Regions from separate parts of the Pseudoalteromonas sp. NCIMB 1079 genome, predicted to be linked through region 1. Evidence: predicted binding sites of a transcription regulator. Region 1 holds the regulator's gene; the other holds the start of a gene.
The links. Region 1 encodes sigma-54, which starts transcription at its own class of promoters, with help from an activator protein. Its sites were predicted from a motif close to GTTGGCACGNNNNTNGNNT; they were not measured.
Positions count from the first base shown of each region.

Region 2: a site for sigma-54 is predicted at 6,899-6,917, ahead of fliE (flagellar hook-basal body complex protein FliE). Genes of this name have one in related genera too.

Region 1 covers NZ_JBEWZA010000001.1:3,304,984-3,320,396, forward strand. The annotation lists gene ABX891_RS15380 (Do family serine endopeptidase) at 1-147, shown strand, start outside; gene ABX891_RS15385 (trypsin-like peptidase domain-containing protein) at 250-1,332, shown strand; gene murA (UDP-N-acetylglucosamine 1-carboxyvinyltransferase) at 1,419-2,678, opposite strand; gene ABX891_RS15395 (BolA family protein) at 2,692-2,949, opposite strand; gene ABX891_RS15400 (STAS domain-containing protein) at 2,955-3,248, opposite strand; gene ABX891_RS15405 (MlaC/ttg2D family ABC transporter substrate-binding protein) at 3,241-3,921, opposite strand; gene mlaD (outer membrane lipid asymmetry maintenance protein MlaD) at 3,927-4,475, opposite strand; gene mlaE (lipid asymmetry maintenance ABC transporter permease subunit MlaE) at 4,489-5,268, opposite strand; gene ABX891_RS15420 (ATP-binding cassette domain-containing protein) at 5,268-6,083, opposite strand; gene ABX891_RS15425 (calcium/sodium antiporter) at 6,339-7,307, shown strand; gene ABX891_RS15430 (KpsF/GutQ family sugar-phosphate isomerase) at 7,311-8,282, shown strand; gene kdsC (3-deoxy-manno-octulosonate-8-phosphatase KdsC) at 8,283-8,834, shown strand; gene lptC (LPS export ABC transporter periplasmic protein LptC) at 8,831-9,385, shown strand; gene lptA (lipopolysaccharide transport periplasmic protein LptA) at 9,375-9,920, shown strand; gene lptB (LPS export ABC transporter ATP-binding protein) at 9,917-10,642, shown strand; gene ABX891_RS15455 (RNA polymerase factor sigma-54) at 10,712-12,211, shown strand; gene hpf (ribosome hibernation promoting factor) at 12,238-12,525, shown strand; gene ptsN (PTS IIA-like nitrogen regulatory protein PtsN) at 12,530-12,982, shown strand; gene rapZ (RNase adapter RapZ) at 13,001-13,846, shown strand; gene ABX891_RS15475 (HPr family phosphocarrier protein) at 13,889-14,161, shown strand; gene mgtE (magnesium transporter) at 14,294-15,413, shown strand, end outside.
Region 2 covers NZ_JBEWZA010000001.1:2,918,129-2,933,541, forward strand. The annotation lists gene ABX891_RS13515 (flagellar hook-length control protein FliK) at 1-1,059, opposite strand, end outside; gene fliJ (flagellar export protein FliJ) at 1,149-1,595, opposite strand; gene fliI (flagellar protein export ATPase FliI) at 1,595-2,929, opposite strand; gene fliH (flagellar assembly protein FliH) at 2,948-3,754, opposite strand; gene fliG (flagellar motor switch protein FliG) at 3,758-4,798, opposite strand; gene fliF (flagellar basal-body MS-ring/collar protein FliF) at 4,791-6,506, opposite strand; gene fliE (flagellar hook-basal body complex protein FliE) at 6,527-6,859, opposite strand; gene ABX891_RS13550 (sigma-54-dependent transcriptional regulator) at 7,016-8,482, opposite strand; gene ABX891_RS13555 (sensor histidine kinase) at 8,479-9,591, opposite strand; gene ABX891_RS13560 (DNA-3-methyladenine glycosylase I) at 9,724-10,317, shown strand; gene ABX891_RS13565 (sigma-54 dependent transcriptional regulator) at 10,631-12,067, opposite strand; gene ABX891_RS13570 (flagellin N-terminal helical domain-containing protein) at 12,217-13,002, opposite strand; gene pseB (UDP-N-acetylglucosamine 4,6-dehydratase (inverting)) at 13,211-14,212, shown strand; gene pseC (UDP-4-amino-4,6-dideoxy-N-acetyl-beta-L-altrosamine transaminase) at 14,221-15,413, shown strand, end outside; gene ABX891_RS13585 (aldehyde dehydrogenase family protein) at 15,381-15,413, opposite strand, start outside.

The sequences.
Region 1 (15,413 bases):
CTTGAAGAAGGTGATATTATTATGCAAGTGAATCGCCAACGAGTAGAGACTATTCGTGATATGAATAAGATTATCGAAAACACTAAAGGTAATATCGTACTTGGCGTACAACGTGGTCGTGAGTCTATATTTATTTTAATTCAGTAATAAATAGCACTATTAATGTAATAAAAATAACAGTGGCACTTGCCGCTGTTATTTTTTTTATGTCATCATAAAGAGATTGCTCACTTACATAATAAGAAAACTGTGCTGAAATTAATAAAATTTATTCTCCCCCCTTTATTTGCAGGTCTAAGTATTGCTTTTTTAGTGGTTTTTTTCAGCCCTAATATGCGAGCCGCCTTACTCCCTAATGTTCCCCTTCCAAGCGCGATGAGTGCGAGTCACCTGAGTTTTTCTGATGCAGTTAAACGAGCAGCTCCTTCTGTAGTTACTATTTTTTCAGAAAGCATTTCCAAAGAACCTCGTTATAAAAGAAAAAACACGGTACAAGAGCTAGGCTCTGGCGTCATTATGTCGCAAGACGGTTATATTCTTACTAACTACCATGTTGTGAATAATGCAGACCAAATTATGGTTATCTTAACCGATGGCCGACGCTTTTTTGATGTGCAACTAATTGGTTTTGATACCATTACTGATTTAGCCTTACTTAAAATCAATGCAGATCACCTCCCGGTGATTCCCGTAAACGATAGCTATGTATCAAATGTAGGCGATGTTGTACTTGCTATAGGCAACCCGCTTAACTTAGGGCAAACAATCACTCAAGGCATTATTAGTGCAACGGGTAAGCAAAAAATTACAGATAGCCCTTACAATAACTTATTGCAAATGGATGCAGCTATTAACGTGGGCAACTCCGGCGGCGCATTAGTTAACTCCAATGGTGATTTAGTCGGCATTACTTCTGCACAATTTAAAACGCGTGAGAACTTGAATATTCAAGGAATATTTTTTGCGGTTCCTTACTCACTTGCTAAAAAAGTGATGGGTAAACTCATTCGTCACGGTCGCGTTGTACGCGGCTATTTAGGCTTTGAAGGCACAGCAGTAGATAGTACAGGTAAAGAAGTAAACGACAGCCTAACGCCGGTTACCGGCATGCGCATTACTAATTTAGACCCTTTGGGGCCAGCATGGCAAGCGGGTATTGAAGAGCAAGATATCGTCATTAAAATTGCAGGGCTTTCGGTAGCAAACCCACAGAAAGTGCTTGAAAAAATAGGTAATACGGAGCCCGGTAAAGAAATAGAATTTGAGCTATACAGAGATGGGAAAATAGAAAAAATCATGGTGGTGGTAGCTGAACTTGAAACAAAGCTTTAATAAATAGTAATACCAATCGTCAATAAAAAAGTCGGATAGCAATTTGCGTATCCGACCTTTTTAAAATAGCTTAACTAGTTATCTACTTAGCTACTTCTACGTTTAATGTTTGCACCCAACGCACTTAGCTTATCTTCAATGCGCTGATAGCCTCTATCAACGTGATAAATACGGTCAACAACCGTTTCACCCTGTGCCACTATACCCGTTAAGATTAAGCTAGCTGAAGCGCGTAAATCGGTTGCCATCACTTGCGCGCCCGTTAAGCTTTCAGTCTCACCACAAATTGCGGTATGCCCTTCTAAACGAATATTAGCGCCCATACGCTGCAACTCTGGTACATGCATAAAACGGTTTTCAAAAATCGTTTCTGTGATCGTTGCACTACCATTTGCTACTACATTTAATGCTGTAAACTGAGCTTGCATATCCGTAGGAAAACCTGGGTGTGGAGCTGTTTTAATATTCACGGCTTTCAGTTCTCGGCCGCGCATATCAAGATAAATACTGTCGTTATGCACTTCTAGATGTGCATTTGTTGCGCGTAACTTTTCAATCACAGGCTCAAGAGAATGAAAGTCAGTGTTTTTACAAAGTACTTCACCGCCTGCCATTGCTGCAGCGACTAAAAACGTCCCAGTTTCAATTCGGTCAGGTAAAATACTGTGTTCACAGCCAGCTAAACGCTCAACGCCTTCAACTTCAATGCGGCTAGTACCTGCACCTGTGATTTTAGCGCCCATAGCAATTAGGCAGTTAGCTAAATCAATTATTTCAGGCTCGCGTGCCGCATTATCAAGTATGGTTTTACCATCAGCGAGGGCCGCTGCCATTAATAGGTTTTCGGTAGCGCCTACACTTACCATTTCCATAAAAATTTCAGCGCCTTTTAAGCGACCATTTACCTTGGCATTAATATAACCATTTTCAACGTTTATTTGTGCGCCCATGCGCTCCAAACCTTGAATATGAATATCAACTGGGCGAGCGCCAATGGCGCACCCACCAGGTAAAGACACTTGAGCTTCACCAAAACGTGCAACTAGAGGTCCTAATGCAAGCACAGAGGCACGCATTTGCTTTACTAAGTCGTAAGGCGCTAATGTTTTATTAACCGTTGCACCGTCAATTACTAGGGTATCGCCCTGCCAATTAACATCTGCACCTAAAGTTTTTAATAAGGCTTCAGTGGTCACTATGTCGCGAAGACGCGGTACATTAGTAAATATACTTTTGCCATCAGCTAATAGTGAAGCAAATAAAATAGGCAGTGCGGCATTTTTAGCGCCCGAAATAGTCACTTCACCAGCAAGTGAAGTGCCACCTTGAATTACAAATTGATCCATTAGGAGGCCCTAGTTATTGCGGTAAAATGAATTTTTGTTCACGCTTCCACTCTACAGGAGTAAATGCACGAATAGATACTGCGTGAATTGTCCCATCTGAAATTGTATTCATTAATGGACCATAAACTAGCTGCTGCTTTTTAACTCGGCTTAAACCGTCAAAGCATTCGCCTACTGCAACAACTTCATAATGACTACCATTGGCTTTTACATGTACTTCAGCTAATTGAAGTTCTTCGCGTAATAATGTTTCGACTTGGCTAGTTTCCATAACTCTCACTCAAATAGGGTTGTAACCTGACCCAATTGCATTAAATTTTGCAATTGCTCAGGTAGGTTTTGCAATTCAAGGCGAATGCCTTGCTGCTTTAATTCTGCAAAAGAGTGAATTAACCAAGCTAAGCCTGCTGTGTCAACCCTTGATACTCCACTTAGGTCGAAATAGATGATTTTATGCTTAGTTAATAACTTATTGTTCAGAAGCTGTTCATCGCCAATTGAATTTCGAGTAAGCTCACCGCTTACTCCAAAATGTTGTCCATCAACTTGGCTTATTGCCAATTTAGTCATTCGAGTTACTGCCTCTAAACTGAACTGGTAGCTGACTCTTTTGCTCTAAAAGGTTACTTACATTATCAATACCTTGCTGACGCAAAATACCTTGCAGCTCGCTTTGCTTTGCATCCAGTAAACTAATACCTTCGGCAATCATATCGTACGCGCGCCATTCACCGTCGCGGTCTTCGCGTACTTTAAAATCGATTCTGATATCAGGTTTACCGTCTTCAATAATTTTAGTCTTAATAACAACGACGTCTTTACCTTTAAACGCTTGCTCTGCACCAAGCTCAACTTTCTGGTTTGTGTATTGAGTAAATACACCTGCATAAGTAGCAACTAAGTACTCTCTAAATACACCAATAAAGCGTTGAATTTCTTTAATTGCTTTGGCCTTTTCAGCCTCGTCGGTAATTGCACGAACTTTAGATACTTCACTGCCAAGTACACGAAGTGCTGCATATTTATAGTCGATATAAGGCATTAATTCTTCTTCGACTATTACGCGAAGGTATTCCTGATCTTTAACAATTAATGGCTGATCTTTTTTAATGCGCGCAAATGTATTATCGGCAACTTGGCGTACCATTTTATTAGGATCGATTAATTTCACATCTGCTGCACTTACGCTTTGAGTTAGCGTCATTGTGCCAATTGCTACAATAGCTAAAAACTTTTTCAACATAATAATTACTCACTACCTTGGTTGAATAAAAACTGCCCGATTAATTCTTCAAGTACAATGGCAGACTTAGTATCAGTGATTGAATCGCCATCACCTAGTGCTTTACTTTCCACACCAAATAAATCGTCAATTGCTTCATCTTGCTTGTTTTCTGTCACTGTTTCGCCTAAACAACGTTGCTTAGCAGAATCTGGAGAAATTACAGGGTGAATACCTAAGTACTGCTCACCTAAAATACCCGACGTTAAAATAGAGATTGAGCTTGTGTCTGAAAAACGACATAAGTACTGTGCGTCAATGGTCATATTAACGACTGGTAAAAATTCTTGTGGGTGAACATAAATTGATTCAACACGACCAATTACAACACCACCTACTTTTACCGGCGCACGCGCTTTTAACGAGCCGATGTTTTCAAACTTGGCATTAAGCGTATATGTTTCGCCAGAGCCACTAATACCTGAATTGGCAACTTTAAGTGCAAGCATCGCAAAAGCTAAAATGCCAAGTGCTACAAAAAAACCAACTAAAATTTCTAATTTCCGTGAATTCATTATCTATACCCTATTAGCTGGTAAACATTACCGCTGTCAAAATAAAGTCAAAACCTAAAACTGCTAATGACGAATGAACAACCGTTTCGGTGGTTGCTTTGCTGATCCCTTCTGAAGTCGGCACACAGTCATATCCTTTATAAAGCGCAATCCAGGTCACCACTATGGCAAATACAAAGCTTTTAATAATACCGTTTAGTATGTCTTGCTGAAACGACACTTGCGATTGCATGATTGACCAAAAACTACCTGTATCAACCCCCAGCCAATCTACCCCCACTAAATGAGCGCCTATAATTGCTACAGCTGAAAATATCAATGCAAGCAATGGCATGCTTATAAAACCCGCCCAAAAGCGCGGTGCAATAATACGTTTTAGCGGATCGATTGCCATCATCTCAAGTGATGAAAGTTGCTCTGTTGCTTTCATTAAGCCAATTTCAGCTGTCAAAGCGCTACCTGCGCGTCCTGCAAATAATAATGCAGTAACAACCGGGCCTAGTTCTCGCAATAAGCTCAGTGCCACTAACGGCCCTAAACTATCCTCAGCGCCATAACCAACCAATACGGTGTAACCTTGTAAAGCCAACACCATACCGATAAACAAACCCGACACCATAATAATGAGTAACGATTGCGAACCAACCATATAAAGCTGGCGAACAAGTAACGGTGTGCCTTTTTTAAAATTAGGAACATGCGCTAATGCACTAAACAGCATATAAGCAGAACGACCAAGGGCCGCAAAGCGTCCTAGCGTTTTATGTCCTAGCTTTTGAAATAAATCCAACATTATGCTTTTTCTCCAAGTAGTTCGTCTGCATAAGCCTGAGCCGGAAAATGAAATGGTACTGGACCATCCGACAAGCCTTTTAAAAACTGTTGAACTAAAGGAGATTCATGATTACGCATTTCATCTGGAGTACCACAACCAATTACCCCTTGATCGGCGATAATTATAACGTGTTCGGCAATACTCATTACCTCTGTTACATCGTGCGTCACGATTAAAGACGATAAACCTAATACTTCGTTGAGCGACTTAATTAGCTTAACCAATACGCCCATCGAAATAGGATCTTGTCCTGCAAATGGTTCATCGTACATGATTAGCTCTGGATCAAGTGCTATAGCGCGTGCAAGCGCAGCACGCCTTGCCATACCGCCGGATAACTCAGAGGGCATTAAATCTTTAGCGCCACGTAGTCCAACAGCTTGCAATTTCATTAACACAACTAATCGAATCAGGTCTTCACTTAGCTTTGTGTGCTCTCTTATAGGAAACGCGATATTGTCAAATACCGACATATCAGTAAACAACGCACCACTTTGAAAAAGCATACTCATTTTAGTACGTGCTTCGTATAACTCTTTACGAGACATTTTAGGAATGCTGCCACCTTCAAATAAAATATCACCTGAATCTGGTTTAAGCTGACCACCAATTAAACGCAACATAGTGGTTTTACCAATTCCGCTTGGCCCCATAATCGCAGTAATTTTACCTTTAGGAACGCTAAAACTCATATTTTTATATATGGTTCTATTGCCTCTCGAAAAGCTAACATCCTTGACTTCTACTATTGATTGCGACAAGTCGCTCTCCATAAAAATGTTCACTAGTGCCCCTATTTTAAAGCTTTTTTGTCAAAGATGGAAAAAACAATTCGTAAGATTTTGTAATACACCCATGAAAAGGATTATAAGACTCGCTCAAAACAGCTTAACCCCGGCTTAAATTTTTAAATTAGCTGTTTAAAAGCAGCATTGTTACGCAGTTGACCTTACTCTTTTATTTATACTTTCATCTTGGCTTTTGTTACTATTCGCGCCATCCGTATTTTGTATAACTGGCTTAACACAATGGTTACCTCGTTTGTTATTTTAATTCTTGGTTTTGCAGCTCTTGTTTGGAGTGCAGACAGGTTTGTTTATGGCGCTGCGGCTCTTGCTAAAAACTTTGGTGTACCTACACTTATTGTTGGTTTGACCGTTGTAGCAATGGGTTCTTCAGCACCCGAAATGATGGTTTCGGCATCTGCCGCACTAGCTAACAAAACAGACACAGCTGTTGGTAATGCTGTTGGCTCTAATATTACAAACATTTTACTTGTGTTAGGTATCACGGCTCTATTTCGCCCTCTTTCAGTTTCATCTAGTACGTTAAAACGCGAAATGCCATTGGTGATGCTCGTATCTTTAGCTACTTGGTATGTGTTCTCAGATAACTACTTTTCATTCAGTGAGGGTGTGGCACTTTTAGTTGGCTTTATCGTATTCATCGGTGGGTTAATCATTGTATCTATGCGTGCAAAAAACAAAGATGACCCATTTGTCTCAGAAGCCTGCGACGATGTACCAAACGATGTACCTACTAAAAAAGCGGTATTTTGGTTAATTGTCGGCATGATACTCCTGCCGGTTAGTTCTCATTTTTTAATCGGCTCAGCTGTTGATATTGCTAAATACTTCGGCTTAAGCGACTTAGTCATTGGTTTAACAATTATTGCCATTGGTACTAGCTTGCCTGAACTTGCCGCCTCGGTTGCAGGCGTACTTAAAAATGAAGATGATTTAGCACTAGGTAATATTGTTGGCTCAAACATATTTAATATTTTAGCTGTATTACCTCTAGCAGGTATTATTAATCCTTCAGCAATTGATCCATCGTTAGTAAGCCGAGATATATTAATTATGATTGGTGCAACACTTGCTCTTATTATTATGTCATTGAACTTTAGAGGCACCCAGCGTATCAATAGAGTAGAAGGCGGCTTATTACTAATAGCGTTTTTGGGTTACCAAGGGTATATTTTTAGTCAAGTAGGGTAAAAGATGGCAACGCTAAACTTTATTGAACAAGGCCTTCGCGTTTTAGATGTTGAGCGCCAAGCACTTAGTGATATTGCACAATATGTAGATGAAAATTTTCATAATGCGTGCCAATTAATGTACGACTGTGAAGGCCGTATTATTGTTATTGGCATGGGAAAATCAGGCCATATTGGCAATAAAATAGCGGCAACTCTTGCAAGCACTGGCAGCCCTGCGTTTTTTGTTCACCCTGGTGAAGCAAGTCATGGTGATTTAGGTATGATCACTAAAAATGACGTGGTTATGCTTATTTCTAATTCAGGGGAAACCAGCGAAGTTTTAAATATCATTCCGGTTTTAAAACGACTTGGTGCCAAAATGATAGCGATGACTGGCAATACGCAATCAACCATGGCAACCCTTGCTAATGTACATGTGTGTATTAAAGTAGAAAAAGAAGCTTGTTCATTGGGTCTAGCCCCTACATCAAGTACCACTGCAACGCTTGCGATGGGCGATGCCATGGCAGTTGCATTATTAGAAGCTCGCGGCTTTACAGCTGATGACTTCGCGCTATCTCACCCAGGTGGTAGTTTAGGCAAGCGCTTATTACTTACTTTAAAAGATGTTATGCACAGCGGCGCAAATACACCTATTATTGATGTTTCACAAACAGTTAAAGATGCTCTAATAGAAATGTCAGCTAAAGGATTAGGTATGACAGCCATTGTTGATGAAAATCAGCAACTCGTAGGGTTATTTACCGATGGTGACTTACGTCGCATTTTAGAACAAAGAATTGATATTCATACAACACAAATAGATGTTGTTATGACTAAGTCATGCACTACAGCTACGCAAGATATTTTAGCCGCTGAAGCGCTCAATATTATGGAACGTAAACGTATAAATGGCCTAATCGTCGTCAATGAGAAAAACCAACCTATTGGCGCATTAAATATGCAAGACCTATTGAAAGCAGGAGTGTTATAAATGCAATTTGAAGAACTCTATCAACCGCTGAGCGATGATGCAAAAGCACGCGCTAAAAAAGTAAAACTACTTATATGCGATATTGATGGTGTATTTTCTGATGGCCGTATTTACCTTGGCAATCAAGGTGAAGAGCTAAAAGCATTTAATACAAAAGATGGTTTTGGCATTAAAGCACTTATAAACAGTGGCTTTGAAGTAGCTGTTATTACTGGTCGTCATTCACAGATAGTACAACAACGTATGAGCAGCTTAACCGTACAGCATATTTATCAAGGCCAAGAAAATAAGCTCATTGCCTATCAAGAATTAAAAGATAAACTCAACCTTAGCGATGAACAAATTGCTTATATTGGTGATGACGGTCCTGACATGCCTGTTATGGAGTTAGTAGGCTTTGCCGTTGCAGTAAATGATGCCCACCCACTTATTAAGCGTTTGTCACACTATGTAACGCAAATGCCTGGTGGTTTTGGTGCTGTGAGAGAACTCACCGATTTGCTCATGCTTGAAAATGGTAAAGCATTGACTACACAAGGCACTAGTTCATGAATGCAGCGCGCATAATATTAAGCGTTTTATTCATTAGCTGTATGGTTTGGCTTTGGTACCCTTATTTTACACAAACAAATATTGTGCCTCAGGCTGAGCCTGAAGTTATTGCTAAGCCTGATTACATAGCTATTGAGCTCAAACAGACAGCCTATGATGAGCAAGGTAAAATTAGCCACAAAGTCACTGCGGCTAAAATGGAGCTATACCAGCAATTAGGTTTCACGTTTTTCGAAAAACCCATTTTCACTTTATATAACGAACAACAAACGTGGCAAATAAATGCAGACGAAGCAACATTATACGAAGATAAACAATTAATTTTAGAAGGTAATGTGGTTGCCAAAAATTTAACCGATAACGCCATGATAGACAAAATCAATGCTGATAATATTCAGGTTGATATAAAGCTATTAACAATGCGTTCGGAGCAACCCGTCATCATCACTGGACCCAATTTAAAAATCACCGGTAAAGGCCTAGAAGCCGACTTAAAAACCGAAGTGATAAAACTAATTAACCATACGCGAACCATATACTATGACCAATAAAATATTAAAATCACTTATAATTCCTACACTTATACTAGCGTTTAATAGTAGTGCTGCAGAGCAAAACACGCAACCTGCTGCCAATCAAATTTCAATAAGTGCCGACAAGCAAGAAGGTCAATTGAAAGCTAATGTGGGTATTTTTGAGAAAAACGTTGAGATTATTCACGGTAATCGCCGCATTACAGCCGATCGCCTCGAAGTACACAAACGTGATGAACTTGGTGATAATAAACAATTATTAATTGCCACAGGTAGCCCTGCGCACTTTGAAGAAAAGCAATCAGACGGCACAACTATGAGCGCCAGTGCTGACGAAGTACGTTATGATGTATCTAAGCGTTTTTTAACGCTTGTTGGTAATGCACAAGTATCGCAAGCCGGACAAAAAATAAATGCTAAAAGCATTACCTACGACATAGAGCAGCAGCTCATCAGTGCCGAAAAAGATGAAAACTCAACTGACCGCGTTCACACAATTTTAGTACCGATCGAAACTAAAAAAAGTAAAAAAGGCGATAAAGGTCAACCATGAGCACATTAAAAGCAGAACTATTAGCAAAAAGCTATAAAGGTCGTGAAGTTGTAAAAAACGTCGGCCTTGAAGTACAAGCTGGCAGTATAGTTGGCTTACTTGGCCCTAACGGTGCTGGTAAAACAACGACTTTTTATATGATTGTAGGGCTTGTTCCTAGCGACAAAGGTAAAATATCTATTGATGATAACGATATTACTCTTTTACCTATGCATAGTCGTGCTAGATTAGGCATAGGCTACTTACCACAAGAGTCATCGATTTTTAGAAAGCTGACTGTTTATCAAAACTTAATGGCCATTTTAGAAACGCGCAAAGAACTAAATAAACAAGCCAGAGAAGACACGCTCAATAACTTATTAGATGAATTTAGCATACAACACATTCGTGATAGCCAAGGTATGGCATTATCGGGTGGAGAACGTCGTCGTGTAGAAATAGCACGAGCGCTGGCAGCAGATCCTAAATTTATATTACTGGATGAACCGTTTGCTGGTGTTGACCCTATTTCGGTATTAGATATAAAGAAAATAATAGAACATCTTAAAAATCGTGGGATTGGAGTATTAATTACCGACCATAACGTAAGAGAGACCCTTGATGTTTGTGAAAAAGCCTACATTGTTTCTCATGGGGAGCTGATTGCATCAGGTACTCCAGAACACGTATTAAATGATAAAACAGTACGCGATGTTTACTTAGGCGAGCAATTTAGGCTGTAACATTTACGCCATGTCTTTAAGCATCTGCTAGTATTAATTATAACAACATAAAAGGATTGTTAGAGATACATGAGGCAATCACTACAGCTGCGCATGGGCCAGCAACTTACAATGACTCCACAGTTGCAACAAGCTATTCGTTTGTTGCAACTCAGTACATTGGATCTCCAGCAAGAAATACAAGAAGCTCTCGACAGTAATCCACTATTAGAGGTTGAAGAGGCAGACTATTCCGAAGACGCTGCTGGTAAAAACGAGCAAAAAGCTGATACCGATGACATAACTGTTAGCGCATCTGCTGATGATGCTCCGAGCGAATACGAACAAGATACTGGTGAAGCACTTGCAAAAGACACGCTAAGTGACGACATGGCTATGGATGTTAGTTGGGATGAGTACATGAGTGCCGCTCCTGCAGCCTCATCAGGTCCAATGCCTGAAGATGAATCTATATACCAAGGCGCCTCTACTGAAACGCTCCATGAGTATTTAATGTGGCAATTACAACTAACGCCATTTAGCCCTACCGATGAAGCCATCGCTATTGCGATTGTAGAAGCCGTCGATGATTCAGGTATTTTAACACTAAGCTGCGAAGAAATTTTAGAAAGCTTTAATCAAGAAAACGAAGATGATAACGAAGTCGAACTTGATGAAATTGAAGCGGTATTAAAACGCATCCAACTGTTTGATCCTGTTGGTATTGCTGCACGTAGTTTACAAGAGTGTTTGTGTATTCAGCTTAATCAATTTGATAAAGAAACACCTTACATTAATGAAACGAAAATGATTTTAACCGAGCATATTGATCTATTAGCAGCTCGCGACTATCGTACATTAATGAAAAAAACTAAGCTCAAAGAAGAAGAGCTTAAAGAAGTAATGACACTAATACATACTCTCAACCCAAAACCTGCAGATACTATAGTAAGGGAAGAATCTGAGTATGTTATTCCTGATGTGTCAGTTAAAAAAATTAAAGGCCGCTGGGTTGTCGAATTAAACCCAGATAGCATGCCTAAAATTCGTGTTAATAGCCAATACGCGGCAATGTCTCGCACTGTAAAATCAAGTGGCGACAGCCAGTTTATTCGCTCACATTTACAAGAAGCTAAATGGTTTATTAAAAGCTTAGAAAGTAGAAACGACACGCTATTAAAAGTTACTAATTGTATTGTTAAGCAACAACAAGGCTTTTTTGAACATGGCCCTGAAGCCATGAAACCAATGGTTTTAAATGATGTCGCTGAAATGGTAGAAATGCACGAATCGACAATTTCGCGCGTAACTACTCAAAAGTACATGCATACACCCCGTGGTATATTTGAGCTTAAATACTTTTTCTCAAGCCATGTAAGTACTGAAAACGGTGGTGAATGTTCATCTACAGCAATACGTGCGCTTATCCGAAAATTAATCGCAGCAGAAAACTCAGCAAAACCATTGAGTGATAGCAAAATAGCGGATATATTGGCTGAGCAAGGAATTAAAGTAGCAAGACGTACAATCGCAAAATACCGCGAATCTCTTGCTATTCCACCGTCAAATCAGCGTAAAAGTCTGATTTAAGACGCTAAACTAAGAGGGTAATGCTTATGCAACTAAACTTAACTGGTCGTCACGTAGAATTAACCGATTCACTAAGAGACTATATTAATACTAAATTTGCGAAGCTTGAAAGACACTCTGATCATATAAATAATGTTCATGTCATTCTCGATGTAGAAAAATTAAATCAAAAAGCAGAAGCCACAATACACGTAAGCGGTGCTGAGCTATTTGCCTCTACAGAACATCAAGATATGTATGCCGCTATTGACTCGTTGATCGACAAGCTCGATCGCCAAGTAATCAAACACAAAGAGAAGCTTGCTCGACACTAATATGATGAAATTAAGTTCACTTATATGCCAGGACTGCAGCAAAGCTGCGGTCCTTTTTAATAGCAAAAAAAGAATTTTAGAGTTCATTAGCGAACTTGCTCACGACAAACTTCCGTATTTACCGCAACAAGATATTCTTAATGCTTTAATGAGCAGAGAGAAATTAGGTAGTACAGGTATAGGGCGTGGCATTGCTATTCCTCATGGAAGAATGAGCGGTGCAGAAGAGCCTTTGGCTTTAGTGCTCGTTAGCGAAACTCCAATAAACTTTGATGCAATCGATAATCGCCCTGTTGATATTTTTGTCGCACTCATCGTACCAGATGGCGATAACCAGCAGCACTTAAAGACTCTAGCAACCATTGCTGATAAACTAAACAACAAAGATTTTTGTAAACAGTTACGCAGTGCAAAATCTGATACTGAGCTTTACCAAGTTATTGTCGATCAATCATAGTTTTATAAAGGGTGTTAAATGGAGTTAATTATCATAAGCGGCCGTTCTGGTTCTGGAAAGTCGGTTGCTTTGCGCGTTGTAGAAGATTTAGGTTATTATTGCGTTGATAATATTCCAGTAAACCTACTACCTTCATTAGTTCGCAGTGTGTCTGATAGCTACGATAAAATTGCTGTTAGCATAGATGTGCGCAACATCCCTAAAGAACAAGATGAATTTAACGATATTCTTGAATACTTACCAGGCTTTGCAAACCCTACGTTATTTTATTTAGATAGCGACGATCAGACATTGATCAAACGCTTTTCTGAAACACGCAGATTACACCCACTATCAATAGACTCGTTGCCCCTTGATTTAGCCATCAAAAAAGAAAAAGAATTACTTGATGTGTTAACCACTCGCGCCGACTTTATGATAGATACGACTGATTTAAGTGTTCATCAACTCGCTGAATCTATTCGTGAAAAGATTTTAGGTAAAAAAGATAAGCAACTGATTGTCACATTTGAATCATTTGGTTTTAAACACGGTATACCAAAAGAAGCAGACTACGTATTTGATGCACGCTTTTTACCAAATCCACACTGGGAACCAGAGTTGAAGCCTTTAAATGGGTTAGATCAACCGGTTAAAGACTATTTAGCTAATCACAGCATAGTGCAAAAATTCACATGGCAAATTCAAACATTTGTACAAACGTGGTTACCACATTTAGAACGAAATAACCGCAGTTATTTAACCATTGCTATTGGGTGTACAGGCGGGCAACATCGCTCTGTGTATTTAGCGCAAACTATCGGTGAAAGTTTTGCAATGACACATCCCAATGTAAAAATTCGCCATCGCGAGCAAGAAAAATAATATAGCTGAATAATCACCTGTTCAGCTTAGGTAGAGTAAGTTATGCATTGTGAAGATACCTTTTTAATAAAAAACAAATTAGGCTTGCACGCCAGAGCAGCTACTGTGCTTGCGCAATTAGCAGTACAATTTGATGCGACAATCACATTATTCCAAGATGACAAAGAAGCAGCAGGCGATAGCGTACTTGCACTAATGTTACTTGAAAGTAGCCAAGGAAAAGAAGTTAAAGTTGTTTGTAAAGGCCCTGATTCTGAGCAAGCTTTACACGCTGTTGGAGAATTAATAGCACAACGCTTTAATGAACAAGAATAACCTGTTTTATAAAAACAATATTCGCATTACTAATGCTTCAATTAAAACAGATATATAAAATAGATAGGTTAGTAACGCCAGTTAACTCACCTCCCCCCCATAAAGTAATATAACAATTTATAAAGGACGCCAATGCCTGAAGCTTTTGAACAAGATTACCCACTACAGCAACTAAAACAGGTGACGAAGTCACTCAATAGTGGTCAATTTGTTCAAGTTAGGCGCATGCTCGCAAAAACGGCTCCTTGTGATACCGCATTATTATTAGAATCATCACCGCATAAAATTCGCCGACTGCTTTGGCAATTGGTCGATCCTGATGTGCAGGGTGATGTTCTTGAAGAATTATCTGAAGATGTTCGTTTAGGCATTATTGCCCAAATGGAACCTAAGCACATTGCCGCCGCAACTGAAGACATGGGCCACGATGACTTAGGTGAAGTATTACGTAGCCTGCCAGATACCGTCTATAAAGACGTTGTTAGCGCGATGGACATTCAAGACCGTGAACGTGCCACGCAAGCACTGTCATATCAAGAGCGTTCAGCAGGTGCGCTAATGAACACCGATACGGTGACCATTCGCCCTGATGTAACACTCGATGTTGTACTTCGTTATATTAGACTGCGTGGTGAGTTACCAGAGGGTACAGATGATTTATATGTTGTTGATAAACATAACTGCTTTATAGGCGCTTTATCGCTGAGTACATTATTAACTAATCCGCCAGAAAAAATTGTGCGCGATTTAATGGATGAAGATTGTGAGTCTATCCCAATCTCAATGGATGAAAGTGAAGTAGCGCAATTATTTGAGCGCCATAATTGGATATCGGCCCCTGTGGTGGACGATAACGACCAACTCCTCGGTCGTGTTACTATCGATGACATCGTTGATGTAATCCGAGAAGATGCCGAGCATAGCTTATTAAGCCTAGCCGGTCTTGATGATGAAGAGGATACATTCGCGCCTGTACTAAAAAGCTCTAAAAAACGCTCAGTTTGGCTAGGAGTTAATTTACTAACCGCACTTGCAGCTGCTTTTGTAGCTAGCTTTTTTGAAGGCACTTTAGATGTGCTCCCTATTTTGGCTGTGCTTAACGGTATTGTCCCTTCTATGGGTGGTGTTGCTGGTAGCCAATCATTAACGCTTGTTATCCGTGGTATTGCAGTAGGTCATATAAACCAAACAAACCAACGTTTCTTGATGATGAAAGAACTGGCCATTGGCGCGCTAAACGGTATTTTGTGGT
Region 2 (15,413 bases), 390 kb from region 1:
CACTTTATTTAGTTCAGTATTTTCACTTGTAGAAAATTTTGAGCCTACCTTTTGGGAGTTATTTACAGTACTTTGAGTGCTTGGCGTTAAAAGCGTTTTTGATTCTGATTTAGCGGTATCGGTATCAGCAAGTCCTATTTCAATTGAAGCTTTCAACTCTGTAACTGTTTGCTTGAGTGCTTCCAACCTCTCGCCCTTAGGCTGCTCAGCTTTAATATAATCATTTAATTGCGTTAATAAGCTTTGTTTTTCAGTTGTATTAAGCGTATCAATTTCAGAACTGAAAGACTGCTTAGTTACGCTACTCTGCGCTTTTTCATTATCAGTAATAAACTGTGCAAGCAGCTGCTTTAAAGCTGCTACGTTATTAACGTTACTAGGCTTATCTAATGCTTGAGTTTGCACACTTAGCTGTAACCTTTGCTCTGGCGTTAAACTGGCAAGTATTTTATCTGCTTTAATTAAATCAGTATCTTTAGTCATTAGTGTATCTACAGCAGTACTTTTATCTCTTTCGGTTATTTGTGTAATTGCTGTTGTAGATGCAGCAACTGATGAATCAATATTGGGAATATTTTTGCTCTCAGAAACAACTTTACTTATGGACTTCTCAATAGCAATATCAGCTTTAGAACTATCTGTAGTTGATGCCTTCTTAGAATCAACCTCGTCAGTTACTCCATTAGCCTCGCCATCTGGTCCGCCAACCTTTTCTGTTGGTTTTGAAACAGAGGTATTAATGGCCTGTGCCGAACTTATTTGAGCCAGCATACTATCACTAGAGACGGCTATGACTTCACCTATTGGGTTTCCATCCAAGGTTTTAGGTATCTCTGTATTCTCACTAGACTCACCATTATTGAGACTAGCAATCGAATTTTCGGCATCGGGATTTTTATTGCCCTTAATCAAAGGCCCCATAGAGTTATGCGCTTCGTTTAGCTGGCTTAAAAATTCTTCGCCTAAATTTTCTTCGCCATTAGCGAAGCTATTGTCTTTAAAAGCTAACAGTGAATCTTTTTCAGAAGAAACTAAAAACGAAATGTTATTCATCGCCATAAATCACCTAATACCATTACGGCAATATGCCACCGCATACCGCCAAAAGTTAAATACCACTAAGTAATAAAGCAATTAACGTGCCTGAATTACAAAGCTTTCCGACGTTGAAAAAACTGATTAGCTGAGAATTCATCTAACATTTTTTGCTCGTTTTTAGCCATTAACGCATTTGCTTTAAGTTTTTGATTTTCGATTAGTTTGGCAACTGCTTTAGCTTTAATTTGCTGCTTAAGCCATAGCGTTTTACGTTGAGTAACAACTTGCTTAGCGGTATTTACGGTACTTGCTTGTTGGCGAATTGCCTCTTCAATTTTAGCTATAAAAGCATGGTACTGACCAAATCCTGCACTAGATAAACCCGACTTACCTTTTAGGTGTAACTGTTGAGAATATTCAAGTCTAAAGTTATTTAAACCTTGTAGCTTTTGTTGATTCGATTGCAAGTTTTGATTAGCTTGTAAGTAACTCATGCGCAAATTTTCTTCTTTATCATTTTCAATTTTGAGCAATAAATCGAGTTTGTTTTTAGCCATTATGCTTGTCCTAGTAACTGAGCAAGACCTTGCAGACCATCATCGTAACTAATGACATCTCGCATACCTTGTTGTAAAAATGCATTTACTCTTGGCATCATGTTTATAGCTTGGTCGAGCATTTGATCGGTCCCTTTTTGATAGGCACCTAAAGTAATCATATCTTTGTTTTGTTGATACATTGAATAAACTTGCTTAAGCACTCGGGCTTGTTGCATATGTGGCTCAGAAACGACTTGAGGCATAACACGCGAAATCGATTTTTCTATATCTATAGCGGGATAGTGCCCACTGTCGGCTAAATCACGCGATAATACAATGTGGCCATCTAAAATAGCTCGCGCTGCATCAGCAATAGGGTCTTGCATATCATCGCCTTCACTCAACACCGTAAAAAAGGCGGTAATTGAACCCTGCCCTTCACCGCCATTACCAGCACGTTCCACCAGCGCAGGTAATTTAGCAAACACCGAAGGCGGATAACCCTTTGTCGCAGGCGGCTCGCCTACAGCAAGTGCAATTTCACGTTGTGCCATTGCATAACGCGTTACCGAATCGAGTAACAATAATACATTTAAACCCTGATCTCTAAAATACTCTGCAATAGTTACAGCGCTCTCACAGCCTTTTAAACGCATAAGCGGTGATGAATCAGCGGGCGCTGCGACAACAACTGAACGTTTGCGCCCCTCTACACCGAGTATCTCTTCAATAAATTCTTTTACTTCGCGACCACGCTCCCCCACTAAGCCAACAACAATGACATCGGCTTCGCTACCTCGGGTCATCATACCGAGAAGTACTGATTTACCCACACCAGAGCCTGCAAACAAGCCCATGCGCTGGCCTTGCCCTACTGTAATAACCGAGTTAATAGCACGCACACCTACATCCATAGGCTTAGTAATTGGTCTTCTTGAAAGCGGGTTTATAGTATTTTGTGCAAATTTTAAATGATGCTCAGCATTAATTTTACCAAGGCCATCTAGCGGTCGCCCTAAGCCATCAACCACGCGCCCTAGTAAACTCATCCCTACAGGTAAACCTAAGTTATTAACTTGAGGAATTACACGCGCACCAGGAAGTACACCAGAGATATGATCATTAGGCATTAAGTACAAAGTTTGATCGTTAAAACCGACTATTTCGGCGTCTACAAAGCCGTTCATAGTTTCTATTTTACATTGGCTACCAACGGGAGCACGTAAACCTCTAGCCTCAAGGGTAAGGCCAACAACACGCGTTAAAATACCTGCCACAGCAGGCGCTGGGGTTTTAATATGTTGTTGATATTGAGATAAGCGTTCGCTTAAAGGTGCACGTTGAGTTGACATAACACGCCAATAAAATAGTTAGATACCACTATTATGCAAAAAACTATCCAACGTTTCTTTGACACGTGTTTTAAGGGTCATATCGAGTGATGATTGCGCTGTTTTAACTTCACAGCCACCGCGCTCAAGAGTGGGCTCTGCCATTAATTGCCAGTTATTATCAATAATGGTTTGTTCACCGTAACTCTCTTTTATGAGCTCTAAATCTTCGGGGTTTAAATGAATTCGTACTTTTTCTTGCTCGGCATTAAGAGAATCTATACTTTGCTTTAACGTATGTAAAATCACATCAGGCGATGTTTTTACTTCTTGATAAATAACAGCTTCCGCTAACATACTAGCAAGTTGTACTAATTGCTTTTCAACTTGTTCATCGACTTTATCTAGCGGTGCAGTAAGTCCCTCTAAAATAGTTTTTAAACTTGTTAACTGCTCTTCAATTAATGGTTTTACGTCATCAAGGCCTTTGGTTTTACCTTGCTCTAAGCCTTCTTTGTAGCCAGCCTCTTTGCCTTCGCCAACGCCTTTCTCAAAGCCGTCTATGTAGCCTTGCTCATGACCTTGCTTGAGGCCTTCTTCGTAGGCGTCTTGCCTAATGCGTTCAAGCTCAACCATAGTAAGCGCAGGCAATTCTGGTTCTTGTGGCTCATCAATTGGCATTTCTTCAGCTAATTCTTTTTTATACAGATCACTAAGCGGTGTGCCGTAAGCTGTAGAGCGATTGCCAAAGCTGCTCTCATCTGGTGCTACATCTGGAATAGCCCAGTTTTTTAATAATTCATCGGCTTCATCAGCCCGAAGTGTGCGCCCTTTGAGTTTGCTCATGGTTTACAAGAACTCCTCGCCACCGCCGCCGCCCAGCTGAATTTCACCTGAGTCAGATAAACGACGCGCTGTTGATAAAATCTCTTTTTGCGCCGCTTCTACTTCACTTATACGAACAGGTGCCATAGCTTCTAAATCATCAGCAAGCATTTCGGCTGCACGCTTAGACATATTGCCCAGTATCTTATCTTTAAGGGCATCGTCGGTGCCTTTAATTGCTTTCATTAATACGTCTTGTTGTACTTCTCGCAGGATTGCTTGAATACCACGGTCTTCAACATCCATTAAGTTTTCAAACACAAACATTAAGTCTTGAATTTGCTGCGACATCTCTTCGTCATGCTCACGAATAGAGTCCATTAACTGCCCTTCTACATTGGTATCTAGGTAGTTCATTATATCTGCAGCTGCTTTTAAGCCGCCCATTTTAGCGGCTTGCGCACCTGCTTGGCCAGCAAATTGTTTTTCCATAATTTCGTTTAGCTCTTGCAGTGCTGCTGGCTGAACTTCTTCAAGGTTTGCAATACGCATTGTTAAATCTAAACGCACTTTTTCAGGGAACTGAGCAATAATCTCAGCTGACTGTTCTGGCTCTAAATACGATAATACAATAGTTTGAATTTGCGGATGCTCATTACGAATAATGTTTGCTACCTGCTTAGAGTCCATCCATTTTAATGAATCCAAGCCTTTAGCACCTGAGCCCATAACAATTTGGTCAATAAGGCTAGCGGCTTTGTCTTCACCAAGTGCTGCTGTAAGCGCTTTTTTAATAAAGTCTTCTGACTGAAAACCAATGGTACTAAAGCTTTGAATTTGTTCTATAAACAAGTTGTGTACAGCGCTTATTTTAGCCTGAGATAAATCCTGTAGCCCAGCCATTGCCATACCCACTTTTTGCACCTGTTTAGGTTCTAAGTGTTTAAGGATTTGCGCGGCATCTTCTTCTGATAAACTCAAAAGTAATATAGCGGCTTTATCTACCCCATCTAGCTTATCAACATCAAAGGCTGGCGGGAGTTGTTTTTGTTCTTGATCAGTCATCTTCTGTTAACCACGCTTTGACTACTTGTGATGATAGTTCTGGTTCGTTAGCTACAAGGGCACGAATTGCTTTGAGTAAATCTTCGTCGCCATGTAAATCCGGTAACTGCAGTGTACCATCACTTGAGAAACCAACCGAAGCAGAATCAAAGTCTTTATTTAGCATATCAAGTGTATTGTCGCCAATATCTACGCCTGAACTTAATGCATCTTCGTCGTATTCTTCTAGTGTATCGTCTGGGTAAATTAAGCGCTTAAGCATTGGTTTTACTACTGCCATTATCAATACAATGATAACTAAGGCGCCTAGTACAAGGCGGGCTATTTTCATAAACCAGTCTTGTTCCCACAGTGGCACTTCTATTGCTAAATTTGTTGCTTCACGTACAAACGGCACTGTTACTACTTCAAGTGCATCACCACGTTGCATATCAAAACCTACACCACCTTGTAGTAAGCGACGAATATTTGACAATGCCTCTACCGAGCGCGGGGCCATAGTTGTTTCGCCGTTTTCTCCCACTTTAGGGACATAGTCAACAGCAACTGACACACTTATTCTGCGTATTACACCACTTTGCTGGCGCTTGTGAGAAATAGTTGTATCAAGTTCATAATTACGTGTTGCTTCTTTGTGGCTACGTGTTGGTGATGTAGCTGTGCCTGCGCCGCCTTGTCCTGCAACTTCAGGGATGTTTGAGTTTAGCGGTGGCTGATTTGTAAGCGCACCAGGAATACCAACAGCTAAACCACCAATGTTATTTTCTTCAAATGTGGTTTCGCTTCTAACCGCTGGTAGGTCTGGGTTATAACGCTTTTGAGTTTCCTCAACTGAGCTAAAGTCCATGCTCAAATCAACTTGAGCTGTATAGTTTGCAAGCCCAACAACCGGTATTAAAATACTGTCTATTTTTTCAAGATACTCTTGTTCGCGCTTGCGTTCTAAATCGTATTCTTTACGAGAGCGTGCTGCTAATGAGCTTTGCGAACCTGAATTTAATAATCGACCATTTTGGTCAGTAACTGTAACACGTGCAGGCTCTAAGCCTTGTACTGCTGAAGCAATCATATCAACAACAGAGTCTACTTCTTCACGGTCAAGTGAGCGGCCACGTTTAAGTGTTAATACAACAGTAGCGGATGGTTTTTTCTCTCTGCGGGCAAATACGTTTTCTTTAGGGATGGCTAACAATACTTTGGCGCGCGTAATGTTATTTAGCTCTTCAATGGTGCGTGCTAATTGCTGCTCACGACCATGCTTTAAGCGTTCACGCTCCAAGCGTTGGCTTACACCAAAGCCCATATCTTGCATAATTATGTCAGAGCCAGATGCAGGGCCTTGCTCTAACCCTTCGCGGGTCATTAGCAATTTAATATTTTGGTATTCGCTTTCATCAACCGATACAACATTGCCATCAAGTTGATATTCAATTTTTTGCGCATCTAAAAAGTCTAATGTTTGAATAAGCTCTTCTGTTTGCATTTTGCCTAACGGGCGCATATCTGGCTGACGAGCCCAAATAATAATAAAAATCGCGATAGCTAAACAAATAGCCAATGCTATAACCAATGTTACTTGGCGCAATACATCAACACCATTTAAAGCACTTAAGTAGCCTGACTTTTGTTCTTGTTGATCATCACCACCACTTTGGTCAATACCGCCACCAGCAAGTGCTAGGTCTGTAGATTGGTTAGATTGCGCCACAATAATTCTCCACTACCTAATTAAACAGGCATGTTCATGATTTCTTTATAAGCTTCAACAAGTTTATTACGAACCTGTACTGTAGCCTCAAAAGCAACTGACGATTTTTGAGAAGCAATCATCGCCTCAGCAAGGGATACACTTCGATCCCCCATCTCAACTGCTGTTACTTTTTGCGCGGCATCTTGTTGTAACCCGTGCACTGAATTTATTGCATCACTTAGCATGTCGCCAAATTGTGCTGTAGAAGTAGACTGCGCCTGAGTTGGCAGTTTATTAGTTTGATTATTACGGCCGGCTTCTAAAGCCATTGATTGCATTTCTTGAAATACAGCACTGTTTTGAATTTTCATAATTTATCTCTGACACGCAGTGAACTCTTATAAGTAATAAAGCACAAAGCATGCCAAATAATTAATCATTAAAATACAAAAGGTTAACTTTAATTTACGTGAGTCAGAGTTTTGACAACCCTAAGTTCGCAGCGCAAACTTAGGGTTTATAGGAGGTTATGCAGGAAGTGAAATACCTAAATCGCGCATTTGCGCTAGTTTATAACGTAAAGTTCGTGGGCTTATGCCCAACGTTTCGGCAACGTCTTTACGCTTACCTTGGCAACGTGCAAGGGTTTCTAAAATAATGCGATGCTCTTTGTCTTTAAGCTCATCTTTATAGCTACCGGTATCTGCCGCTAATAAACCTTGTTTAGGCTCATCCTCAGCATGCGACTTTTCATCATAATATGCAGAGCTTAACATGCTTTTATCAGCGCCTTTATCTGCGTGAGTCACTTCTGTTGGCGATACGGTTTGCGCCGGTGCCAATGAAGGCTCCATAACAAAGTTATTAGATATTAAGTTTTCGATAAAAATAGCATGCTCGTTTATTGTATCGCCACTTCGCAGTATAAGTGCACGCTGTATAACGTTATCAAGCTCGCGTACATTACCAGGCCACGCGTGAGCCAGTAACTTTTGCTCAGCAGCTTTATCTAAATATGCCATGGGCTCTTTGCTTTTACTTATATGGCGTTCAATTAAATGCTTAGCCAATACAATAATATCACCAGGGCGTTGGCTCAATGGTCGCCACATAAGTGGAAAAACATTAAGCCTGTAATATAAATCTTCTCTAAACTGATTATCTACTACAGCTTCTTTTAAATCACGATTACTGGTTGCCAAAATACGTACATCGAGCTGAATTGTTTTACGCCCCCCTAAACGCTCTACTTCACGTTCTTGCAGTACGCGTAAAAGCTTAGCTTGTAGCCCTAAATCCATTTCAGTAATTTCATCAAGTAAAATAGTGCCGCCTTGTGCTTGCTCAAACTTACCCGGACATGCTTGAATCGCCCCCGTAAAAGCCCCTTTTTCGTAACCAAATAACGTGGCTTCAAGCATATTTTCAGGAATCGCCGCACAGTTAATCGCTACAAATGGCTCATTACATCGGCTCGACTTATCATGAATATAACGCGCAAGTACTTCCTTACCCGAGCCACTTGGGCCAAGTACCATTACACTTGCATCAGAGCGTGCTACTTTACTTGCAAGCTCCAATAATTGAATACTAGTTGGATCAGCAACAATGGGGCCGTCGGTTTCTTTTGCTTTTTCAGGCAAATAACGACTCACCATATTTAACAGCACTTCAGGTGCAAATGGTTTTGCCATGTAGTCAATTGCACCTAGGCGCATGGCCTCTACCGCATCGTCAATTGTGGCATACGCCGTCATCATCAATACAGGTAAATCAGGGTGGTTTAATTTAATACTACGTAGTAAATCCAGTCCACTCATTGCGCCCATTTGCACGTCGCTTACAACAAGCGAAAATTGATCTTTTTTAAGCAGTAACATTGCTTGCTCAGCACTGCTCGCTGCAACACATTCAATACCCGACATTTCAAGGGTATCTATTAAGGCTTCACGAAGCCCTGCGTCATCTTCGACAACTAAAATAGTGTTACTCATAATGACCCCTCTAATTTAGATGTTGCCTTAATAGGCAGTAACAAGCTAAAGCAGGCACCACCCTGCGTATTATTAGTCACATCAACACGGCCTTGGTGCGCACTAGCCACCGAACTCACTACAGCAAGCCCTAAACCCGTGCCCTGACTTTTTGTAGTAAAAAATGGTTCAAAAATTTTATCGCTTTGGCTTAAATCAACACCTGGGCCATTGTCGCTCACACTAATACGAACCATATCTAAATCTTTTAAATCTCTTTGTGCGCTAATTTTTACTTTTGCGCCGCCGCCAATAACTTGAATACTATTGTGCACTAGATTTTGAATAGCACTGGCCAATGCCGTTTTATTACCAACTATTTGTATATCGGGTTCTGGTAAGCTTACATCCAGTTCACTTTCATTAAGTGCGACCATCGCATCGGCACCTGCTTTAACTTCGGTTAAAAGCTGCTGCATTGAAACTTGCTCAACAACTTGCTGATCGCCACTTTTAGCAAATAACAGCATGTCGTTTACTTGAGTTTCTAAATCTTTTAAACGCGACATTAACTTTGTTTGAAAGTTATCGCGAGATGCTTCGGGTAAGCGCTTAGACCCTAAATTAGCAGCGTACAGCATAGCGGCTGAGAGCGGCGTACGGACTTGATGCGCTAATGATGCAACCATTTTACCCAGCGCGCTTAATCGCTGCATATGTGCAACACGTTTTTGTAAGCGGCGAGTTTCGGTTAAATCCGTCATTAAAATAAGTTGCCCAGGCTCTGGTGCTAAAGCAGTAATATCAAGCTTTATTAGGCGTCCGTCTTTTAAAGACACTTCATGGCCATCATCTTGATGTGGCCTAAAAGAGCGCTGAATAACATTAAACCAGCGCTCACCTTCAAGTGGCTCGCCAAGCATATCAATCGCTATTTGATTCGCTTTTGCAATCAACCCTTTGCCATCAAGTACAACCACGCCTGCTGGCATGGTATCAACCAAATGCGAAAGCCAACTTGCTTGCTTGCGCAGATCGCTTAATTCACCAATGTACTCCTCTTGAAGTAAACATGGGTTATACTGATTTGCAGAAAAAAACTGTGGTTTTAGCACGCTAGCAAGGGCCATAATCAAATCTCGAATTGATGTAGATATATGTCTAAATGCACGATTTATACCAAAATTTATTTACATACTTATCATTAAGTTACATCAATAATTTGAGCGACATAAAAATGACGCACACAAAAAGGAATAATAATGAGTGAGCAAAAAAAGTGCCGTTGCCCGTGGCTCGACACCACTAAACCCGACTACGTTATTTACCATGATGAAGAATGGGGCGTCCCTCTTTATGATGATACAAAGCTGTTTGAATTTATCACTCTTGAATCAGCGCAAGCCGGCTTAAGCTGGTACACAATTTTAAAAAAGCGCAGCGGTTATAAAAAAGCATTTGCTAATTTTGATGTAGATAAAGTGGCACAATTCACACAAGATGACATTGAGAGATTAATGCTTGATGAGGGTATTGTGCGCAATCGCTTAAAAATTGCGGCAACCGTCAACAACGCAAAGCGCTTTATAGAAATACAAAAAGAATTTGGAAGTTTTAGTAACTACCAATGGCAGTTTGTCGATAATAAACCGATTATAAGTAATTTAAATAACGCTGAGGACTACCCAGCAATTACAGAGGCATCAACTGCATTTGCGAAAGATTTAAAAAAACGGGGTTTTAAGTTTTTAGGACCAACCACGGTTTACGCTCATATGCAGGCCTGCGGTATGGTTAACGATCACAGTAATGATTGTTTTAGGAAAGAAGAAATTATTAAGACTTTTAGTGAGTAAGTGATTTATAACCATAAAAGTGATTAGTTCACAAAGAGGTTAAGAGACGCTGCGCTTTAGAGAAGTAAAGCGTAAGTTGACTATGGTTTCTCATTTACCTTCGTTTTTCTCTTTGTGAAATAACGTTTTATTTAAATGATTAAAAGCTACGCTTTTCACGCGAGCAAGCTCAGCGTCTACCGCCAAGGTTTAAGTTTGGGTTATCTTGTAGACGCCAAACTTGCTTGCGTGACGGGCAAAGCCCGTAAAGTGATTGATCACAAATAAATAATAAATAATAAATAACGAAAAGTATTTCACCATTTTCGTACTTCTAATCTCGTGAAAGATTATACTTTTTCATTTTCTCAACGAGTGTTGTTCTGCGAACCCCTAATATCTCCGCAGCACGCGCTACAACGTAATCATAGCGCTCTAACGCTTGGGTTATTAAGCTAATTTCAAGTTCGGCTAAATAATCTTTAAGTTCAATACCATCATCAGGCAATAGCCCACTACCCGTTTGGCTAAACTCAGCATCGGGCTCACTTTCATAATCACTAAAACCGGTGCTAAATATGTCGTTAAAGGCATCTTTTTCCATTAACTCTTCAGGGTATTCTGGCTCGTAGGCTTCAACTTCAATGTAACGATATTTGTTAGGTAAATCAGGAATATCAACCACTTTGTCAGGGAACATAATGACCATACGCTCCACCAAATTAGCAAGCTCACGAATATTACCAGGCCAAGCATGTTCTTTTAAGCTCTCAACTGCCCGCTCTGTAAACTTAGCGGTAGAACCAGTCTGGTCGTTAACACGGCGCATTAACTCTTTTAAAAGCAGCGGTATATCATCAGCACGTTCACTAAGCGATGGGTTTTCGATAGGAAATACATTTAAGCGGTAATATAAATCTTCCCTAAAACTGCCCTCTTCAATCATTGTTTCAAGATTACGATGCGTGGCCGCAATAACGCGTACATCAGCTTGGATTGCCTTTGTACCACCAACACGTTCATAGCTGCGTTCTTGCAATACTCGCAGCAACTTAACTTGCATTTGCAGTGGCATATCGCCTATTTCATCTAAAAATAGCGTCCCGCCTTGAGCTAGTTCAAAGCGCCCTTTACGAGCCGATATAGCACCAGTAAACGCGCCTTTTTCGTGGCCAAATAGTTCACTTTCGAGCAGCTCTGCCGGAATAGCACCACAGTTTACAGGTACAAACGGTCCATTAATGCGCTTTGAAAGCAGGTGTACATTACGGGCAACCACTTCTTTACCTGTGCCTGACTCGCCTAAAATTAAAACATTAGCATCGGTTTTTGCCACTTGTTCAATTAAAAAGCGAACATCTTTTACGGCCTCTGTTTCACCAACAAGTCCGTCAAAAGTTTTATGTGGTTTAGAATGCTTATGCTCATTTGGCAACATGCGCTGATACTGCTGGCAATCGTGAAGTAACTGCGTTGTCACTTCGTGATTAAATGGCTCGCAAATAAGCCCCACCACATTAGCTATACTTAATAGTGGTTTTAGCGTTTCGCCAATTAATAAAAACGGTAATGTTGGATAGCGTTTAATTAAGCTTTCGTAGTCAAGTGATTGCAACGCTCCTAAAATAATCATGCATTCTTGCTGCTGATATTTTTTGCATTCTTGTTCAAAGCAGTCTTCGCTTAATAGTTGTACAGCTTCACCAATAAAGCCAAGTGAAGCATTTAATCCTATTGCGCGGTTGTTATTATTATCTAAAATCAAGATCATATTTAGCGAGCCGTACTTTCACTAATTTGTATAATTAGTTAAATTGTAAGCCAGTTCAGCATGGATGCAAGTGATAGCGGCAGTTTTTTGACATAAACGCCAAAAAACAGACGGATTGGTTAACTTAATAATACTTAATGATTATTAAGTTAGAGTAAACTCAAAATAGACTCAGCAGATTGATTAGCTTGTCCACGAAGAGCAATAGATGCATTCGTCAAAATATCGTTTGAAGCTTGTCGTGAAACTGCTTGCGCATAATCAGTATCTTGAATACGACTTTGGCTCGCAACAATATTTTCTTGCTGTGTACCTAGCCCTTTAATAGTGCTCGCTAAGGTATTTTGAAAAGCGCCTAGTTCAGCACGCTGAGCATTAATTTCGTCGCTCGCTTGATCACTAATATCAATAGCAGCTTGTGCGCCTGCTTGAGTTGAAATATCAATAGTTGCAATCGCAGCAGCAAAGCTACCGTCGGAAGGTGTAGTTTTTTGTGTTGTATTGGCATCTGGCCCCACTTGAAACGACACTGACTGACCATCGAACAAAGGCTTACCGCCAAAAGACGCGTTTTCAAACGTCTCTGTAATTTGACTTTGTAACTGCACCACTTCTTCTTGTAATGCAGCACGATCATTATCACTTAACGCACCATTCCCCGCCTGAAGAGACAATTCCCGAATACGTGACACTGCATCATTAACCCCAGATAAACTTGACTCAGTCACTTGTGAATAAGAGATACCGTCGTAAGCATTGCGAACAGCTTGCCCATAACCATCTTGTTGGGAGGTTAACCGGTCAATAATTTGTAATGCCGCGGCGTCATCCGCCGCTGAGTTTACTTTTTTACCCGTAGCAAGTTGCTCTGCAAGCTGCTTTGGGGTTTGCTGAGTTTGGTTTAAAAAGTTAGTTGCTGGTGATTGAATTTTCATAACAGGCTCCGACACACTGAATGGTTAAATTATAGCTTAATTTGCCAAATTTTGTACTTTGTACCATGTTTAAACTAAATTAACTTGGCATCGTGCTTGCTAACCTACTCTGTTAATAGGTAAAGTACTGAGCAGTGTATTAAATTTCACTTTTGCGTATTTAATTTTTACTATAACTACGCCAATGATAAATAACTTGGGTAACACTATGTTCGATAACAAAACAATTTTAATTACCGGTGGTACCGGATCATTCGGTAAAAAATACGTAAAAACGTTACTTGAACGATACAAACCAAAAAAAATAATTATCTTCTCTCGTGATGAGCTGAAACAATTTGAAATGCAGCAAGACTTTGATCAACCATGTATGCGCTATTTTATCGGTGATGTACGCGATAAAGACCGTTTACGACGTGCAATGCGTGGGGTCAACTATGTAATTCATGCAGCTGCTTTAAAGCAAGTCCCTGCGGCTGAATACAACCCTATGGAATGTATCAAAACTAATATAAATGGTGCTGAAAACGTGATTGATGCAGCACTGGACAACAATGTTGAAAAAGTCATTGCGCTATCGACTGATAAAGCAGCCAACCCAATTAATTTATATGGCGCCACAAAATTAGCATCTGACAAACTCTTTGTTGCGGCTAACAACATTGCCGGTGGTAATCGCACCACATTTTCAGTTGTTCGTTACGGTAATGTAGTCTGCTCGCGCGGTTCAGTAGTGCCTATATTCCAAAAATTTATTGACCAAGGTCGCGACCATATCCCTATTACCCATGAAGAAATGACCCGCTTTTGGATAAGCCTACAACAAGGTGTTGATTTTGTACTAACAAACTTTGAGCGTATGCTAGGTGGTGAAATTTTTGTTCCTAAAATCCCCTCAATCCGTATTACAGATTTAGCCAAAGCAATGGCTCCCGATTTACCGGTTAAAATAATTGGTATTCGCCCTGGAGAAAAGCTTCATGAAGTAATGTGTCCTGCGGATTTATGCTTTGAAACTTATGAATATCAAGATCATTTCTTAATAGCTCCTGGAATTAAATTTAGTAGCCGCAGTAATGATTTCACTGTTAATGCATTGGGTGAAAAAGGCAAAAAAGTAAAACAAGGTTTTGAATATAACTCTTTAAGCAACCCACAGTACATGACTCTTGAAGAAATAAAAGACTTTAATGTGCAAGCTTTGTTGTAAATACTGCTATGAAAAATAAAGTCATTCCTTACGGTAAGCAAACTATTTCACAAGACGATATAGATGCCGTTGTTAATGTATTAAAGTCTGACTGGCTTACACAAGGCCCTAAAATACCCGCTTTTGAGCACGCAACTGCTAATTACTGTGGTGCAAAATTCGCCTGTGCAACGAATAGTGCTACATCAGCATTGCATATTGCTTGCTTAGCGTTAGGCGTTGGCGAGGGTGACACCGTTTGGACATCCCCAATTTCATTTGTTGCCTCTGCTAATTGTGCTTTGTATTGTGGGGCAAAAGTAGATTTTGTCGATATAGACCTCGAAACAGGGAATATGTCTTCATTGGCCTTGGAGCAAAAATTATTCGAAGCAGAAAAAACAAACTCTTTGCCGAAAGTTGTTATTCCTGTTCACCTTGCGGGTCAATCATGTAATATGCAGGCCATTGCAAATCTAGCCAAAAAGTACAACTTCAAAATAATTGAAGACGCATCTCATGCTATTGGTGCTAAATATCACAATAAACCTGTTGGCTGTTGCGACTACTCAGATATCACTGTATTTAGCTTTCACCCCGTTAAAATTATTACCTCAGCTGAAGGTGGTATGGCAGTATCCAACTGCGAAGAAATCGATAACAAGATGAAGCTCTTACGCAGTCATGGAATTACTAATAATCCTGATGAAATGACCGAACTAAGCCACGGTCCTTGGTATTATCAACAAATTGAACTTGGCTTTAATTATCGAATGACAGAATTACAAGCCGCACTTGGGTTAAGCCAGCTAAATCAACTCGACAGCTTTGTGAAAGTACGAAATCGAATTGCAAAACAATTCGATGTATTTTTTACTGAGCAAAACATGCAATCGCTGTTAAGCACTGAAGATGCCTACAGTAGTTATCATTTGTATATTTTGCGCTTAGAGTTTAGCAATCAAGCACAGCAAGCTATGATGATAAAACAACTTAGAGCTCAGGGCGTACAAGCTCATTTACACTATATTCCAATATTTTTGCAGCCTTTCTATCAACAGCTGGGCTTTGCTAAATCAGCCTTCCCAAATGCGATAAAATACTACTCTCAAGCTATTACTATTCCCTTACACCCAACACTTAACGAGCAAGAAATTAGCACGGTTAAAAATACAGTTAAGAGTCTTTATCAACAACTCAGTTCTGCGAGTAAATCCACACC